DNA from 4 places in the Mixta mediterraneensis genome. Region 3 is predicted to be linked to each of the others. Evidence: predicted binding sites of a transcription regulator. Region 3 holds the regulator's gene; each other region holds the start of a gene.
What was found. Region 3 encodes PurR, which represses purine synthesis genes. Its sites were predicted from a motif close to CANGCAAACGTTTGCNTG; they were not measured.
Positions count from the first base shown of each region.

Region 1: a site for PurR is predicted at 2,005-2,022, ahead of QRY16_RS06225 (amino acid aminotransferase). Genes of this name have one in related genera too.
Region 2: a site for PurR is predicted at 2,110-2,127, ahead of purL (phosphoribosylformylglycinamidine synthase). Genes of this name have one in related genera too.
Region 4: a site for PurR is predicted at 2,618-2,635, ahead of purE (5-(carboxyamino)imidazole ribonucleotide mutase). Genes of this name have one in related genera too.

Region 1 covers NZ_JASUAZ010000006.1:76,283-80,741, forward strand. The annotation lists gene mepK (peptidoglycan L,D-endopeptidase MepK) at 1-40, shown strand, start outside; gene QRY16_RS06220 (MBL fold metallo-hydrolase) at 76-705, shown strand; gene QRY16_RS06225 (amino acid aminotransferase) at 750-1,940, opposite strand; gene ompF (porin OmpF) at 2,166-3,272, opposite strand; gene asnS (asparagine--tRNA ligase) at 3,573-4,459, opposite strand, start outside.
Region 2 covers NZ_JASUAZ010000002.1:65,259-69,717, reverse strand. The annotation lists gene purL (phosphoribosylformylglycinamidine synthase) at 1-2,021, opposite strand, end outside; gene mltF (membrane-bound lytic murein transglycosylase MltF) at 2,291-3,748, shown strand; gene tadA (tRNA adenosine(34) deaminase TadA) at 3,745-4,239, opposite strand; gene yfhb (phosphatidylglycerophosphatase C) at 4,306-4,459, opposite strand, start outside.
Region 3 covers NZ_JASUAZ010000010.1:110,400-114,858, forward strand. The annotation lists gene punC (purine nucleoside transporter PunC) at 1-874, opposite strand, end outside; gene punR (DNA-binding transcriptional activator PunR) at 982-1,887, shown strand; gene purR (HTH-type transcriptional repressor PurR) at 1,884-2,909, opposite strand; gene cydH (cytochrome bd-I oxidase subunit CydH) at 3,198-3,287, shown strand; gene QRY16_RS09220 (C40 family peptidase) at 3,368-4,138, opposite strand.
Region 4 covers NZ_JASUAZ010000036.1:26,154-30,612, forward strand. The annotation lists gene cysS (cysteine--tRNA ligase) at 1-1,159, opposite strand, end outside; gene ppiB (peptidylprolyl isomerase B) at 1,377-1,871, shown strand; gene QRY16_RS16860 (UDP-2,3-diacylglucosamine diphosphatase) at 1,871-2,587, shown strand; gene purE (5-(carboxyamino)imidazole ribonucleotide mutase) at 2,720-3,229, shown strand; gene purK (5-(carboxyamino)imidazole ribonucleotide synthase) at 3,226-4,290, shown strand; gene ybbP (putative ABC transporter permease subunit YbbP) at 4,419-4,459, opposite strand, start outside.

The DNA.
Region 1 (4,459 bases), on a different contig from region 3:
TGTGCACATTGATACCGGGCCGGTAAGGCACTGGTCATAAACCGGCAGCGCTGCGCGAGTCGGTCATGGAGCATTATGAATTACCACATTATTCCTGTTACCGCATTTGCACAGAATTGCTCTGTCATCTGGTGTGAAACCACGCGTGAAGCGGCTCTGGTCGATCCTGGCGGTGATGCAGCAAACATCAGGCAGACGCTTGAGCAGCTGAAGCTTAAACCGGCACAAATTTTGCTGACGCATGGTCACCTCGATCATGTCGGTGCGGCCGCTGAGTTAGCCGCATTTTATCAGGTTCCGGTTATCGGTCCGCAAAAACTGGATGCGTTTTTGTTTGAAGCATTACCCACTCAGAGCCGTATGTTTGGGTTGGATGAATGTGACCCTTTTACCCCCGATCGCTGGCTGGAAGAGGGTGACAGCGTACGAGTGGGTTTAGTTACGCTGGAAATACGGCACTGTCCAGGCCATACGCCAGGACATATCGCCTTTTTTGATCGTGTCGGAAGATTACTTATATCGGGGGATGTGATCTTTAATGGTGGCGTAGGTCGTACTGACTTCCCGCAAGGAAACCATCATCACTTGATCGAGGCGATTAAAACGAAGCTACTGCCGTTAGGCGATGATGTGGAGTTTATTCCCGGACATGGGCCGACCTCTACTTTAGGGCGAGAACGTATCAGTAATCCTTTTCTGCAATAAGAAATGGGCCATTTGGCCCATTTCTTATGCTGAATCTGGCTTGCTTAAAGCACAGCGACAATGGCTTCGCACAGCGCTGACATATTATCTGGCGTCATGCCCGCCACGTTCACCCGGCCAGAATTTACCGCATAAACGCCGTACGACTCACGTAGGCGAATCACCTGATCCTTCGTCAGCCCGCTGAAGGAGAACATACCGTTTTGCCTGATAATAAAGCTAAAATCACGCTGCGCGCCTTTCTCTGCCAGGGTATTCACGAAAAGATGGCGCATGCGTTGAATACGCTGGCGCATATCGGAAAGCTCCTGCTCCCATATAGTACGTAAAGCGTCGTTGCCCAAAACAGTCGCTACGACGGCAGCGCCGTGCGCTGGCGGGTTCGAATAGTTGGCGCGGATGGTGTATTTCACCTGGCTAAATGTCGCGTCTGCTACAGCGGTATCGGCAGCCACTAACGTAATCGCCCCGACGCGCTCGTTGTATAAGCCAAAGTTTTTCGAGTAAGAGCTGGCAACAATGAGTTCCTGATGCGTTGCAGCGAAAATGCGTAATCCTTCAGCATCCTCCTCCAGACCGCGAGCGAACCCCTGATAGGCGAAATCGAATAGCGGCAGCCAACCATTAGCCTGAGAAATTTGTGCCAGTTGTTGCCATTGTTCAGCCGTAGGATCGATACCGGTGGGGTTGTGGCAGCAACCATGGAACAGCACCACATCACCCGCTTTAGCATCCTTAAGCGAGGCCAGCATACCGTCAAAATCCAGCGTATGGTTTTCAGCGTCGTAATACTGGTATTCACACACTTCCAGACCGGCAGCATTAAACACGTTTTTATGGTTTGGCCAGCTTGGATTGCTTATCCAGACTCGCTTTACCGGGGTTTGAGTCGAGAGAAAATCTGCGGCTACCCGCAGCGCACCGGTGCCGCCTGGGGTCTGAGCCGTACGCGTGCGACCTGCGGCAATCAAAGCATTCTCTTTGCCAAACAATAACTCCTGCGTGCAACGAGCGAAATCTGCCAGACCATCAATGCTGAGATAGTTTTTTGTGGTTTCATTCTCCAGCAGATACTGTTCGGCTTTTTTAACGCTGGTCAGTACGGGCGTTTTACCGGTTTCATCTTTATAGACGCCAATACCTAGGTTAATTTTTTCAGGGCGGTCATCAGCGCGGAACAGATCGGCCAGTCCAAGAATAGGGTCGGCGGGTGCAGCAGAGATCGATTCAAACATGAGTCAGGTCCAGTAGCGTGAACTTTAGCAAAATGAGCTATCAGGTTAGCGCTGAGGCAGGCAAAAGCCAACCGTTTGCGAGACAAATTCATCATTTAGCGATCAGGAGGCGGGAATAGTAAAAAAACTAATAGTACAGAAAGTTAACAGGCGAGGGAGCGAGGATTTGCCGATAAAGAAACGGAGCCTTGGCTCCGTTTCTTCTACATCTTCAGACTGTCTGACTTAGAACTGGTAAACCAGACCTACAGCTACGATGTCGTCGGTGTTCAGACCCAACGGGTTGTTGTCGTCCAACCGGTTAATATCGTATTCAGCATAGGTAGACATGTTTTTGTTGAAGTAGTAGGTTGCGCCAATAGAGAAGTATTTGACCAGGTCAGCATCGCCCACGCCATCGATGTCTTTGCCTTTAGACTGAACATAGGCCAGAGACGGACGCAGACCGAAATCGAACTGATATTGCGCAACAAGTTCAATGTTCTGAGCTTTGTTAGCAAAAGCAGCGTTAGTCGTGCCAGGACCAGTGGTGATTGAAATTGGCGTAGAGTTACGGGTTTCACCGTACATCGCTGCCAGGTAGATGTTATTGGCATCATACTTAAGCGCAGTAGCCCAGTTTTCAGCACGTTTGCCCGCGCCAACTACAGTACCATCAGCTGCAACGGTACCTGCCGCCTGAGCATCAGTACGGTCACTGCTGCTATATGCACCTACAACAGCCACACCGATTGGTGAGGTGTAAGAGGTTGACAGGCCCCAGCCATCGCCGTTTGCACGACGGATGTCGGTACGGTCGTTTTTACCTTGATACTGAACAGCGAAGTCCCAACCGTCAACCAGACCAAAGAAGTTAGTGTTGCGGTAGGTTAACAGACCGGTGCTGCGGCCGTTCATGAAGTTATCGGAGTAGCCGGAATCGCCACCGAACTCTGGCAGCATATCGGTCCAGCCGATTGCATCATAAACCACACCGTAATTACGGCCGTAGTCGATCGAACCAGCGTTACCGAACTTCAGACCGGCAAAGCCCAGACGGGTTTTATTACCGTCCTGTGCATCAGAACCTTCAGAGTTGTTAGCCTGAACGTTGTATTCCCACTGACCAAAACCGGTCAGCTGGTCGTTAATCTGAGTTTCACCCTTAAAACCGAAGCGAACATAAGTCTGATCGCCATCGCGGCCGTCATCATCAGAAAAGTAATGCAGGCCAACAGCTTTACCGTACAGGTCCAGTTTATTGCCGTCTTTATTATAGATTTCTGCTGCGTTTGCTGCGCCTGCAGCTAACAGAGCAGGGATAACCACTGCAAGAATGTTGCGCTTCATCATTATTTATTACCCTCATTGGAGTTATTCGGACACCTTCCACTCCTGTCAAGAAACCTTTACGGGAACCTTGAAAGAAGATGGGCGTCTCATGTATCTGCACGCATCTTTCCATCACCCTGACGGCAATTCCACCTCGAAAATGCTACTAAACTCGTAATCTTGTTTCAGTGAGAAAAATTATATTACAAAATGTAAAATTAAGGGAACTTTGTGAGAGAACTCATAATTTACAAAAATAAAAAAAGGCCGGCGATGCCGACCTCGTTATATATATGAATTTCTTATAATTAATATCAGATTTTAGAAACTCGCGTTACGGGGGGTGCGTGGGAAGGGGATAACATCTCTTACATTTTGTACGCCCGTGACATAGGCTATTAAACGTTCGAAACCTAAACCGAAACCAGAATGAGGAACGGTGCCGTAGCGACGCAGGTCACGATACCACCAGTAATCTTCTTTATTCAGCCCCATTTCTTCCAGGCGTGCATCCAGGACAGACAGACGTTCTTCACGCTGTGAACCCCCAATAATCTCACCAATGCCTGGCGCCAGAACGTCCATTGCGGCAACAGTTTTACCGTCATCATTAAGGCGCATATAAAAGGCCTTGATATCTTTCGGATAGTTTTTCACCACGACCGGCGCTTTAAAGTGTTTTTCCGCCAGATACCGTTCATGCTCAGAAGAGAGATCAACGCCCCATGAAACGGCGTTCTCGAACGTCTGGCCACAATTTATCAAAATGTCAACCGCGTCCGTATAATCCACCTGGGCGAAATCGGTGGTAATAAAGCGCTGCAAACGATCGACTGCATCTTTATCCACTCGCTCGGCAAAAAACGCCATATCATCAGCACGCTCATCTAAAACCGCTTTAAACACGTATTTGAGCATGGATTCCGCCAGGGCTGCTGCGTCATCAAGCGATGCAAAGGCGATTTCCGGCTCCAGCATCCAGAATTCAGCCAGATGGCGGCTGGTATTGGAGTTTTCAGCACGGAAAGTCGGCCCGAAGGTATAAATTTTTGACAGTGCGCTGGCATAGGTTTCGCCGTTCAGTTGGCCCGATACTGTCAGGAAGGCTTCTTTCCCAAAGAAATCTTCACTAAAGTCAACGTTGCCCTGATCGTTACGCGGCAGGTTTTCCATATCCAGCGTTGAAACACGGAACATTTCGCCTGCGC
Region 2 (4,459 bases), on a different contig from region 3:
TGCCACGGCCCGACCATCTGATCGCGCGCGACCATGCCGGTAACGCTACGATCCCCGATGGTCACCAGGAAAGTTTTTTCAGCCACGGCTGGCAAATGCAACACACGATTTACCGCATCAGCCAATGTGATACCGTCGCGCTGTAACGCCGCACCTTGTGCGCGCTGCTTCACCACATTACGCGTCATTTTTGGCGTTTTCCCCAACAGCACATCCAGCGGCATGTCGATTGGATTGTTGTCGAAATGGCTGTCCGTCAGGCTCAGATGCAACGCCTCTGTCGCTTCACCAATCACCGCATACGGAGCACGCTCACGCTGGCAAATGGCATCAAACTCAGCCAGTTTTTCTGGCGAAACAGCCATGACATAACGCTCTTGCGATTCGTTACACCACACTTCCAGCGGGCTCATACCTGGCTCGTCGCTGAGAATATCGCGCAGGTTAAAACGACCACCACGGCCACCATCGCTGACCAGTTCTGGCATGGCATTGGAAAGCCCGCCCGCGCCAACGTCATGGATAAATAAAATGGGGTTGTCATCACCGAGCTGCCAGCAGCGGTCGATCACTTCCTGGCAACGACGTTCCATTTCAGGGTTGTCACGTTGTACTGATGCAAAATCAAGATCGGCGTCAGACTGACCGGATGCCATAGACGACGCCGCGCCGCCGCCCAGCCCAATATTCATCGCCGGTCCACCCAGCACAATTAGCCTGGCCCCGACGCTGATTTCCCCTTTCTGTACGTGATCGGCACGGATATTACCAATGCCCCCCGCCAGCATGATCGGTTTGTGATAACCGCGCAGCTCCTCACCGTTATGGCTGTTAACCCGCTCTTCATAAGTCCGGAAATAGCCGTTTAACGCCGGGCGACCAAATTCGTTGTTAAACGCTGCGCCGCCTAAAGGCCCTTCGGTCATGATGTCCAGTGCGCTAACAATACGTTCAGGCTTGCCGAAATCCTCTTCCCACGGCTGCCCGAAGCCGGGAATACGCAGGTTAGAGACGGAGAAGCCCACTAAACCGGCTTTCGGTTTGGCGCCACGTCCGGTTGCACCTTCGTCACGAATTTCGCCACCGGAACCGGTTGCTGCCCCAGGCCACGGGGAAATTGCGGTTGGATGGTTATGCGTTTCGACTTTCATCAGGATATGTGCGGCTTCCTGATGGTATGCATATTCACCTTTATCCGCGTCAGCGAAGAAGCGGCCGACTTCAGAACCTTCCATCACTGCGGCATTGTCTTTATAAGCGGACAGCACGTAATCTGGCGTCTGCTCAAAGGTGTTTTTGATCATTTTGAACAGCGACTTCGGCTGTTTTTCACCATCGATAATCCAGTCGGCGTTAAAAATCTTGTGACGACAGTGTTCTGAGTTGGCCTGCGCGAACATGTACAGTTCGATGTCATTCGGGTTGCGACCCAGTTTGGTGAAGGCATCGAGCAGATAGTCAATTTCGTCTTCAGCTAATGCCAGGCCCAGGCTGATGTTTGCCTGAACCAATGCCTGACGACCTTCACGCAATATATCAATACTTTTTACCGGCTGCGGCTCATGACGGATAAACAGCTGTTCAGCCTGTGCCAGATCGCTATACACGGTTTCCACCATGCGATCATGCAGTAATGCGGCCAGGGTTTGCCACTGCGCGTCCGTTAGCTGTGGTGCATCAATATAGAAGGCCATACCGCGCTCAAGGCGACGCACCTGTGGTAAACCACAGTTATGGGCGATGTCGGTCGCTTTTGATGACCAGGGCGAAAGGGTGCCTGGACGTGGCGTAACCAGCAGCAGACGCCCTTGCGGCGCGTATTCAGCGAGAGAAGGACCGTATTTAAGCAGGCGCTGCAGGCGGGCTTTTTCATCGGCGCTCAGCGGCGTGCTGACATCGGCAAAATGGACGTACTCAGCGTAAATATCACTCACCGGTAGATGAGCTTCCTGAAAGCGGGTCAGCAGTTTGTTTACACGAAAAGCCGACAGGGCGGGCGAACCACGCAGAATTTCCATCATTAAAGATCTCTCGTCTTCGAAGCGCCGGGCGACGCTTCATTGGGCGCAACAGGGAAAACGGGGCGTATTATAGAGAAACAGCACTCGCGACGAAACCGTTTGCGCAAAATTTATGGCCCCCCGGATTTGCCTGAATTTTGCACAGAAATTGCTTTATGAGTTGCTCTGCTTCGCTTTGTTGCGCAAAATGCCCCTCGCTCTGGGAGTTCAAAAAAGATCAATATTGCCTGTAAAAGACAGGGGCCTTAGAGCCATCGAGAGATAACTATTTGAAACGCTTTAAATTTAATTATCTGTTTATCGGTCTGGTTGCCGTACTGTTAGCACTGGCTTTATGGCCGTCCATCCCCTGGTATGGCGGCGGACAAGACGCGATCTCACGGATTAAATCACGGGGAGTGTTGCGTATCAGCACCATTAATTCCCCGCTGACTTACTACACCATCAATAAATCTCCAGCCGGGATGGATTATGAGCTGGCGAAGCGCTTCGCCGATTATCTGGGCGTAAAGCTGAAAATCACTGTCCGTCCTAATCTCAGCGACCTGTTTGACGACCTTGATGATGGCAAAGCGGATTTGCTGGCTGCAGGACTGATCTACAACAGCGAACGTCTGGCGCGTTATCAAACCGGGCCAGGTTACTACAATGTGTCGCAGCAGCTGGTGTATCGCGTGAACAAACCACGCCCTAAAAACCTTGGTGATTTGAATGGGCGGTTAACGGTTGCCTCGGGCTCAGCCTATTTATCGACATTAAAAAATGCCAAATCTAAACAGTATTCTAATCTCGATTGGGCTATCTCTACCGATCAGAACCCAAAAGCGCTACTGGAAGCAGTGGCCGATGACAAACTTGATTATACCATTGGCGATTCAGTGACGATTGCGCTGCTCCAGCGTATTCATCCGCAGCTGGCGGTGGCTTTTGACGTGACCGATGAAGAACCTGTGACCTGGTATCTGCCCCACAGTGAAGATGGCAGCCTGAATGCTGCGATGCTCGATTTCTTTAATGGTATGGGCGAAGAAGGGGCGATGGCACGACTGGATGAGAAATACCTCGGTCACGTAGGCACTTTCGATTATGTTGATACTCGTACTTTTTTACGTGCTATCGACAGCACCTTACCGGACATCAAACCGCTGTTTGAAAAATATGCCAGCGGCATAGACTGGCGCTTATTAGCCGCTATTTCTTATCAGGAATCGCACTGGAATCCGCAAGCCACTTCGCCTACCGGCGTGCGCGGTATGATGATGTTGACGCGAAATACCGCCGATAGCCTGAAGGTTGCTGATCGTACCGATGCCGAACAAAGCATTCGCGGCGGCAGCGAATATTTACAGCGTATGATGGAAAAAGTGCCGCCAACCATTCCTGAAGAGGAGCGCATTTGGTTTGCGCTGGCGGCGTATAACATGGGTTATGCGCATATGCTGGATGCGCGCAAGCTCACCGCCAGGCAAGGCAGCAATCCAGACAGCTGGGCCGATGTAAAGCTGCGCTTACCGATGCTAAGCCAGAAGCGTTATTACACGCAGACGACTTACGGCTACGCACGCGGCCACGAAGCCTATAACTATGTTGAAAATATCCGTAAATATCAGATAAGCCTGGTGGGATATTTGCAGGAACAGGATAAGCGTATTGCCCGGCAGGCAGCGTTAGAAGCAGAGCTGGGCAGAGGTTATCCGGCGGTTGAGCCAAAAATTGCAATGAATTAAAGCTCGCGCAGGGCCTGACGCTGCGCTTTTTTCTGCTCGCGCCGCATGCGGAAAAAGTCACTCAACATGCCCGCACACTCTTCAGCCAGTACGCCGCTGACCCGCTCAATTTGATGGTTCATGCCTGGATGACCCAGCACATCTATCAGCGAGCCTGCCGCGCCGGTTTTCTCGTCATGCGCACCAAAAACCAGACGCGTGATACGGCTATGCACCATTGCGCCCGCACACATCACGCAGGGTTCCAGCGTGACATAAAGCGTGGTATCAAGCAGACGATAATTCTCCAGCACTTCTCCACCCTGTCGCAGCGCCATGATTTCGGCGTGGGCAGTCGGATCATGTTGCCCAATCGGTCGATTCCAGCCCTCACCAATTACGCGATCGCCCTGTACCAGCACCGCGCCAACCGGGACTTCACCCTGCTCCCAGGCCAGACGCGCCAGCCCAAGCGCATGACGCATCCAGTATTCATGTTGTTGTTGGTCCACCCTGGCGACTCCCGACTACAGAAAAGCGGCGCATTATAGCGATCTCTTCGCCCGATTCGAAGCGGCTTATTCCAGCTGTTGCAGTTCACCGCCTGGCGTCACACTCCAGCGGTGCTGACAGAAAAACAGTAGCGGGTTATCTTGTTTGCTGTCGCTGTAACCGCTGTACAACTGCAGCGGCGTGCCAATTTTTTCTTCCAGCTGCGCCACTTTTTCATGA
Region 3 (4,459 bases):
CGGCGAGAGCAACGGCAAACAGCACCATTATGCTCAGGCTATAGAGCACTAACAGCCAGGGAAGCAAACGCGCGCCGTTAAAACGATTCAGCAGCGCGCGGCAGCCAAAACCACCCGTCAGGAAAGCGAGCGTTTGTGGAATATAGCTCAGACCAATATCTGCTGGCGTTAATCCGATATGAGCCAGGATAAACGGTGAACCCGTTAGCCAGGCAAAAAAGCTGGCTGAGCAGGCAGAATAGATCAGGATATTGCCGCTAAACACCCGCGAGCGAAGCAGTGAAAGAAAGCCCGGTTGGCGATGCTTTTCTCTGATGTCTGTCGATCTGGCGGGTAAACGCAAAGTAACGGCAATAAGGACCAGAGCAATGACCATTAACACTAAAAAAATTGAACGCCAGTGAAAATGGCTGATAAGCCATGCGCCAAACAGGGGCGCTAACGCCGGCGAAAGCGCGACTAAAGGCATAATGGTGGCAAAGACTTTATTCGCACGCGCCTGCGGATAGCGATCAACCACCAAAGCCTGCCAGCTGACTGCGGCAGCACACACTCCCACCGCCTGAATAAAACGCAGCGCCAACATAAAAATGACGTCCGTAACCCACAACATCCCTGCGCATCCAAAGGCGAAGATCGCCAGACCTGCCAGTAAAACCGGTTTTCGCCCGATCCTGTCTGATATGGGGCCCCAGAACAGTTGCGCACAGGCAAAGCCCGCAAGGAATAAGCTCATACTGGCGCTAATGATGCCAGGCGAGGTAGCAAAGGTTTGCTGCATCACGCCGAAAGCGGGAAGGTACATATCGGTTGCCAGAAAGCCCAGCATGCTGAGTAAGGCGAGGTAAGGGATAAATCCTTTATTTGATAACATCTGATTCTCATTTTTGCAGAGTGAACGCGGCAGAGTGTAGAAGGTGCATTAAACGCTGTGAAACGCTAATATTTGTCTTAACCTGTTAAAATTTTTGAAGGCAGATTATGTGGTCCGAATATGCGCTTGAAGTCGTGGACGCGGTAGCACGGGGCAGGAGTTTTAGCGCCGCTGCGCAAGAGCTACATCGTGTACCTTCTGCCATTAGCTATACGGTACGCCAGCTTGAAACCTGGCTGGCGGTGCCGTTATTCGAACGTCATCATCGTGAAGTGGTTTTAACGCCAGCCGGTGAACATTTTGTCCGGGAAGGGCGAAGTGTTATCAAAAAAATGCTTGCGACCCGGCGTCAATGTCAGCAGCTGGCAAATGGCTGGCGGGGCCAGTTAAGCATTGCGATTGATTGCATTGTAAAACCTGAGCGAACGCGACAACTGGTGAAAGATTTTTACCGCCATTTCCCCGATATGGAACTGATCATCAGTTATGAAGTATTCAATGGGGTATGGGACGCCTTAGCAGATAGCCGCGTCGACGTGGCGATTGGCGCTACGCAGGCCATTCCCGTGGGAGGACGTTTCGCCTTTCAGGATATGGGCGCAATTAACTGGCGCTGCGTGGTTCAGCGCGATCACCCTTTAACGCTCGCCAGTGAGCTGGATGATGATACGTTGCGTAGCTGGCCGTCACTTGTCCTGGAAGATACGTCGCGCGCGCTGCCGCGGCGTATGACCTGGACGCTAGATAATCAGCGTCGGGTGGTGGTGCCGGAATGGCAAACCGGGCTGGATTGTGTATTGGCAGGTTTATGTGTAGCGATGGTGCCAGGGCATCTGGCTCGTCCACTACTTGACGCCGGTAAGCTTGTCGAGCTAACGCTACCGATGGCTTTTCCAGAGAGTCCGTGCTGCGTGAGTTGGGCAGAAGATCGCGCATCACCGGCGCTGGGTTGGTTGCTCAGCTATTTAGGTGATGCGCAAACACTTAATCAGGAATGGTTAAGCGAGAATTAACGGCGATAATCGCGAAAAGGGCCGTAGCCTACCGAGCGGCGTTCAATCAGTGTCGGATGGACTTCAATGGTTTGTGACTCTTCGCGTTTGCTGGTAATACGATCCAACAACATTTCCAGCGCTTTTTCACCTAGCTGCGCCTTGGGTTGGTGTACGGTAGTTAACGCCGGGGTGAAGTAGCGCGCGTTGCGTACGTTGTCATAGCCGATAACGGAAATGTCCTGCGGTACGCGCAGGCCCATTTCATCTGCTGCGCAAATGGCCCCCATCGCCATTATATCGCCGCCACAAAATACGGCTGTCGGGCGTTGTTTTTGCGAGAGAATCTGCTGCATGGCCTGATAACCTGATTCGGGTTCAAAATCTCCCTGGACTATCCACTCAGCACGCGGTTGGATGTTGGCTTCCTGAAGGGCTTTTAAGAAGCCTGCATGACGCCCACCGCCGGTATTACGTTCTAACTGTCCGGGAATCGCTCCAATATCGCGATGGCCGCGTTCAATCAAATAGCGCCCGGCAAGATAGCCGCCCTGGAAAGCGTTATCCAACACGGTATCGGTAAAGTCAGCGCGTGATTCGCCCCAGTCCATGACCACCATGGGAATATTTCGATTCTCTTCCAGCATCTTCAACAGATCGTCTGGATATTCGGAACACATCACTAATAAACCATCGACGCGCTTTTGCGCCATCATTGATAAATAAGCACGCTGCTTATGCAAGCCATTGTGTGCGTTACCTAAAATCAGGGTGTAACCTTTCTCAAAACAGTGATTTTCAATGGCTTCAATAATTTCTGCGAAGTAAGGCGCCTCGCTGGAAGTCGCAAGCAATCCCAGCGTTTTGGTGTGATTAACTTTCAGACTACGCGCCACAGCGCTTGGCGAATAGTGCAGCTCCTTGATGGCTTGCCAGACGGTATTGCGCGTTTCTTCTGCCACAAAACGCGTTTTATTGATGACGTGTGAGACGGTGGTGGTCGATACTCCCGCTCGTTTCGCCACATCTTTAATTGTTGCCATGAAAAAGAGACTCCTGAACTTATCTTAACCTATTGATAAGTATCATGTTAAACGATTGCGTCGGCTGAGGTTTTTGCCCACCAAAATGCAATTTTTTTGCCTGTGATCTGGCGTCTGGATAGGTAAAAATGCCAAAAAAGACGGTGAACGGAACCGACGTTGCGCATGTTGCGCATGTTGCGCAACAAAAACAGGATTCTAACAAGGCTGAGCGGATAAAACGAGATTTTTACCGGACCTTATGGGAAAATGCAGTATCCCTACAATCTGTGTGGCTAAGGAGAGGTGATGAGTACCGATATAAAACTGGCGTTGATGACGAGCGGCGCAGCGCTGCTAATGATTCTGGCATTTAGCTTTACCGCCATTCTGCACTAATACAAAAGCCGGATAACGGAGCGTCTGCCTGGGAGGGCCACTCTGTCATCCGGCTTCTTCTGCCTGCGAAGGCAAATACCTCAGCGAATGGTTTTTGGCGTCATCATACGACGCGCACCAATATAGTGCCGCTGCCAGTAATCTTCACCCAATGCGCTAATCTGTATGTCTTTGCCGGTGCGCGGCGACTGAATAAATTTACCGTTGCCTAAATAGACGCCAACGTGATCGGCGGTGCCGCGTCCGTTAATACGGAAAAAGACCAGATCACCTTTCTCCAGCAATTCGCGCTTAACCGGTGCTGCATCACGCAGATGATACATTTCGTTCGCGGTACGGGGAATTTTGAACTTCAGTAAATCTTTGTAGGCGTACCAGACTAAGCCGCTGCAATCAAAGCCGGTATGCGGCGATACGCCACCCCATTGATACGGTTTACCCAGCTGTCCCATTAATTTCGCCATCGCGGTTGCGCGCGCTTTTTGATAACGCTGACGGTGAGATTTGCTCATTCTGAGGGTGCTGATGTCATTAATTTCATTCACGATTTTCGTTGATCGAGATTGACCGTGACGCTTGCTGGAAAGTTTATGCGTATTTTTTTGAGTGGCGGCGTTAACTGCGGCTACGGCCGCTCGCTTTTTTTTCAGTTTAAGTTTCTGAACGGTAACCTGGCGAGATTTCTTCACGGTACTTTTCACCGGACGACGCTTGCGCCGCTCGTCTTCACGCGCACTTTTTTTCTCTGCTTTATGCTGACTGGCATTAACCGGCATCTGCGGGGAAGCAGAGGCGACGTTAAAAAACAGTTGGGCAAAAGCCAGGATGAAAAGCGTAATCAGTAAACGCATAGTCCGGTTATAAGTTGTGCTGTCAGGTTAAAAAGGCCATAACAGAGTTAGAAAATTCTGATCCGCGATCAGGGCCGAAGCAATTTTAGACCAGTTTTTTTTAAAAAAGTAAGTCCTTTTTCTATTAATCTGTTCGCCGCGTTAATTTGGGGTTAAAATGTGCAATTTCAGTGGTTTATATCAGCGAAATTATTGCTAATTATTAATGTATCCATGCCAGTCTGTGAAACAGAGAATTATCGCTGACTAAACGAAGCAACCTGCGTGGCGATTTAACCTCAGCGGCTGCAAAATCCCGTTTTCAGTCCGGGGACGAAGTCG
Region 4 (4,459 bases), on a different contig from region 3:
TTTCTCGTAATTTTGCAGCCAGCGCATTCGCCGCTGCGACATCTTCGCTTTTCAGACGATTCACTTCACGCGCCATGTCGAACAGCACCGAATAGGCTTCTGGCGTGTTGAAATCATCATCCATTGCCGCCCGGAAGCGTGCATCGAAATCTTCGCCGCTGCTCGCCGCCACGCTGCTGTCGGTATGACGCAGCGCGGTATAAAGACGTTCTAATGCCGCACGCGCCTGATTCAGATTATCTTCGCCATAATTGAGCTGGCTGCGGTAATGACCAGACATCAGGAAGTAGCGCACGGTTTCGGCATCGTAATGCTGCAATACGTCGCGCACAGTAAAGAAATTACCGAGTGATTTAGACATTTTTTCGCGATCCACCATCACCATACCGGAATGCATCCAGTAATTGACGTACGGACCGTCGTGAGCGCAGGTTGATTGCGCTATTTCGTTTTCATGGTGCGGAAACATCAAATCAGAGCCGCCGCCGTGAATATCAAAATGTTCGCCAAGTTGTTTGCAGTTCATGGCTGAACATTCAATGTGCCAGCCTGGACGGCCATTCCCCCACGGCGAAGGCCAGGCGGGTTCGTCAGCTTTGGACATTTTCCACAGCACAAAATCCATCGGGTTGCGTTTAACGTCCGCGACTTCGACACGTGCACCGGCCTGTAACTGTTCCAGATCCTGACGTGATAAGGCGCCGTAATCGGCATCGCTCATCACATCAAACATCACGTCGCCGTTATCCGCAACATAGGCATGACCACGCGCGATCAGCTTCGCAACCAGCGCAATAATTTCCGCAATATGGCGCGTGGCGCGTGGCTCCAAATCTGGCGGCAAAATACCTAACGCCGCAAAGTCCTGATGCATCTCGCCGATCATGCGATTAGTCAGCGTTTCAATACTTTCGCCATTTTCGTTGGCACGTTTGATGATTTTATCATCAATATCAGTGATATTACGTACATAATTCAGCTGATAACCGCAATAGCGTAAATAGCGCGCCACCACATCAAATGCCACAAACGTCCGCCCGTGACCAATATGACAGAGGTCGTACACCGTGATGCCGCAAACATACATACCGATCTTACCGGCATGAATGGGTTTGAATTCCTCTTTCTGTCGACTCAGGGTGTTATAAATCTTAAGCATTGAACATTTCCGTATTGACGTATGTAGTTGACACTTATTTTGGGTATCCCGACATTGTGCCGTATTTTTAACGCTCGCGCGACGCAAAGCAAGCCAACTGCGCCGCCCTGCTGACGTGCCATTGCAAATTATGATATAAGAACCGTCGAGAAAAAGAGGTACGCCATTAAACGATGCGGCCTTAGCGACTGACGACAACCTTTACAGGACAACAAAAATGGTAACTTTCCAGACGAACCATGGCGATATAGTGATTAAAACCTTTGATGACAAAGCGCCGGCAACCGTACAAAACTTTCTGGATTATTGCCGTGAAGGTTTTTACGACAACACCATTTTTCACCGCGTCATTAACGGCTTTATGATTCAGGGCGGCGGCTTTGAGCCGGGCATGAAGCAGAAAGCGACCAAAGAAGAAATCCGTAACGAAGCCAACAACGGCCTGAAAAACACCCGCGGCACGCTGGCTATGGCGCGGACTTCCGCTCCACACTCCGCTACCGCACAGTTCTTTATTAACGTGGCTGACAATGACTTTCTGAACTTCCGTGACGAAAGCCTGCAAGGCTGGGGCTACTGTGTATTCGCTGAAGTGGTTGAAGGCATGGATGTCGTTGAAAAGATCAAAGCCGTTTCCACGGGTCGCAGCGGCATGCACCAGGATGTGCCAAAAGACGACGTGATCATTCAGAAAGTGACCATTAGCGAGTAATGTCGCGCACGCTGTTTATCGCAGATCTCCATCTGTGTCAGGAAGAACCGGCGATTACCGCCGGTTTTCTACATTTTTTACAGCGCGAAGCGGTGCATTGCGACGCGCTGTACATCCTTGGGGACCTGTTTGAAGCCTGGATTGGCGATGACGATCCTAATCCGCTGCACCAGACAGTTGCCGAGGCTTTGCACGCCCTGCCAGTGCCTGTTTATTTTATACATGGCAATCGGGATTTCTTGATTGGCCGCCGCTTTGCCCGTGCCAGCGGTATGATGTTATTGCCGGAAGAGCACGTTTTAGCGCGCTACGGTCACCGTGTATTGATCATGCATGGCGACACATTGTGTACTGACGATCAGGGTTATCAACGCTTTCGCGCAAAAGTACATAACCGCTGGATCCAAACGCTGTTTCTCGCCCTGCCGCTGTTTATTCGTAAACACATTGCGGCGCGTATGCGTGCCGACAGCAAACAGGCAAATCAACACAAATCTGTCTCCATTATGGATGTTAATCAGCAAGCGGTTGAAGCAACGATGCTGCGCCAGCAGGTTCGTATGCTGATTCATGGTCATACCCATCGCCCGGCTATACATACCCTGACGCTACAGGGCGAAACCGCCGAGCGCGTCGTTTTAGGCGCGTGGCATACAAAAGGGTCGATGATTCAGCTGGATGACAGCGGTGTTCAACTGATCGAATTCGACTTTTAAAAAACGAGCAGAACCGGACCAGTTTAGCCCGACGCAACCGTTTTCCTTGCTGCTTTCTCATGCTATTCTCTGTGCCCTTCAAAACCTGTCCGCCCGGCCAGGTCTGTTTGTTTATTCACAGGAGCTGACCGCATGTTATCCAACGCCGCCCCGGCCCGTATTGCTATTGTTATGGGTTCCAAAAGTGACTGGTCCACCATGCAGTTCGCTGCGGAAATTCTTACCAGCCTGGACGTGCCCTTCCATGTTGAAGTGGTTTCAGCGCACCGCACCCCGGATAAGTTATTTAGCTTTGCCGAAACGGCGGCTGATAATGGTTATCAGGTAATCATCGCAGGTGCTGGTGGCGCGGCACATTTACCTGGCATGCTGGCAGCCAAAACGCTGATTCCTGTGCTGGGTGTACCGGTACAGAGCGCCGCGCTGAGCGGCGTTGACAGTCTCTATTCTATTGTGCAGATGCCGCGCGGTATTCCGGTTGGCACACTGGCAATCGGCAAAGCCGGTGCCGCAAACGCTGGCCTGCTGGCGGCACAGATTCTGGCGATTCACGACAGCACTCTGGCCTCCCGCCTCGCCAACTGGCGTCAGACCCAGACCGATGAGGTGCTGAACAACCCGGACCCGCGGGAGGAAGCATGAAGCCGGTTTGCGTTTTAGGTAATGGCCAGCTTGGTCGTATGCTGCGTCAGGCCGGTGAGCCTTTAGGCATTGCGGTGTATCCGGTGGGGCTGGAAGCCGATCCTGATGCGCTGCCCATCGCTGAAAGCGTGATCACTGCTGAAATTGAACGCTGGCCTGAAACCGCCTTAACGCGCGAGCTGGCATGTCATCCCGCCTTTGTGAATCGCGACATTTTTCCACGTCTGGCGGATCGTCTGACCCAGAAACAGTTGCTCGATCAGCTCAGTCTCGCCACCGCGCCGTGGCAGTTGCTGGCAGATAAGCGTGAATGGCCAGAGGTATTTAATACGCTGGGTGAACTGGCAATTGTGAAGCGTCGCACAGGCGGTTACGACGGCCGTGGTCAATGGCGTTTACGAGCCAGTGAAACCGCTACGCTGCCTGATGAGTGCTATGGCGAATGCATTGTCGAACAGGGCATTAACTTTTTAGGTGAAGTCTCGCTGGTCGGCGCGCGTGCGCAAGATGGCAGCACCGCGTTTTATCCGCTGACGCATAATTTGCATCAGGACGGCATTTTGCGCACCAGCGTAGCTTTCCCGCAGGCCGATGCTGCACAACAGCAACAGGCCGAAGCGATGCTCAGCGCAATTATGCATGAGCTGAAATATGTTGGCGTGATGGCAATGGAATGTTTTGTTACGCCGGAAGGCCTGCTGATCAACGAGTTGGCCCCGCGCGTACATAACAGCGGGCACTGGACGCAAAATGGCGCTTCGATCAGTCAGTTCGAGCTGCATCTGCGGGCCGTACTGGGCCTGGCTTTGCCACAACCGGTGGTGATTGCTCCCTCAGTAATGGTGAATCTGATTGGCACTGCGGTAAACCTGGACTGGCTACAACAACCGCTGGTCCACCTGCACTGGTACGACAAAGAGGTGCGTCCGGGTCGCAAAGTGGGTCATTTAAATCTCACCGACAGCGATCAGCCACGCCTTCAGGCTGCACTTGAAGCGCTGATACCGCTGCTGCCGAAAGCGTATGCCAGCTGCATTGCCTGGGCCGTGGAAAAACTCTGATCGTATATTTTTTATCCCCATAACGTTCAGTTGCCAGATAAGGGGAAACCGGGTGAGAGCTACCGCATGCAAAGAAGTAAACATGCCGCAGCCCTCACCCGTTGCCCACCGTTAAGGGTACTGGTTCATCATCCTGCCTCAAACCGTTTAAACAGCGCTTTCCCTTTCA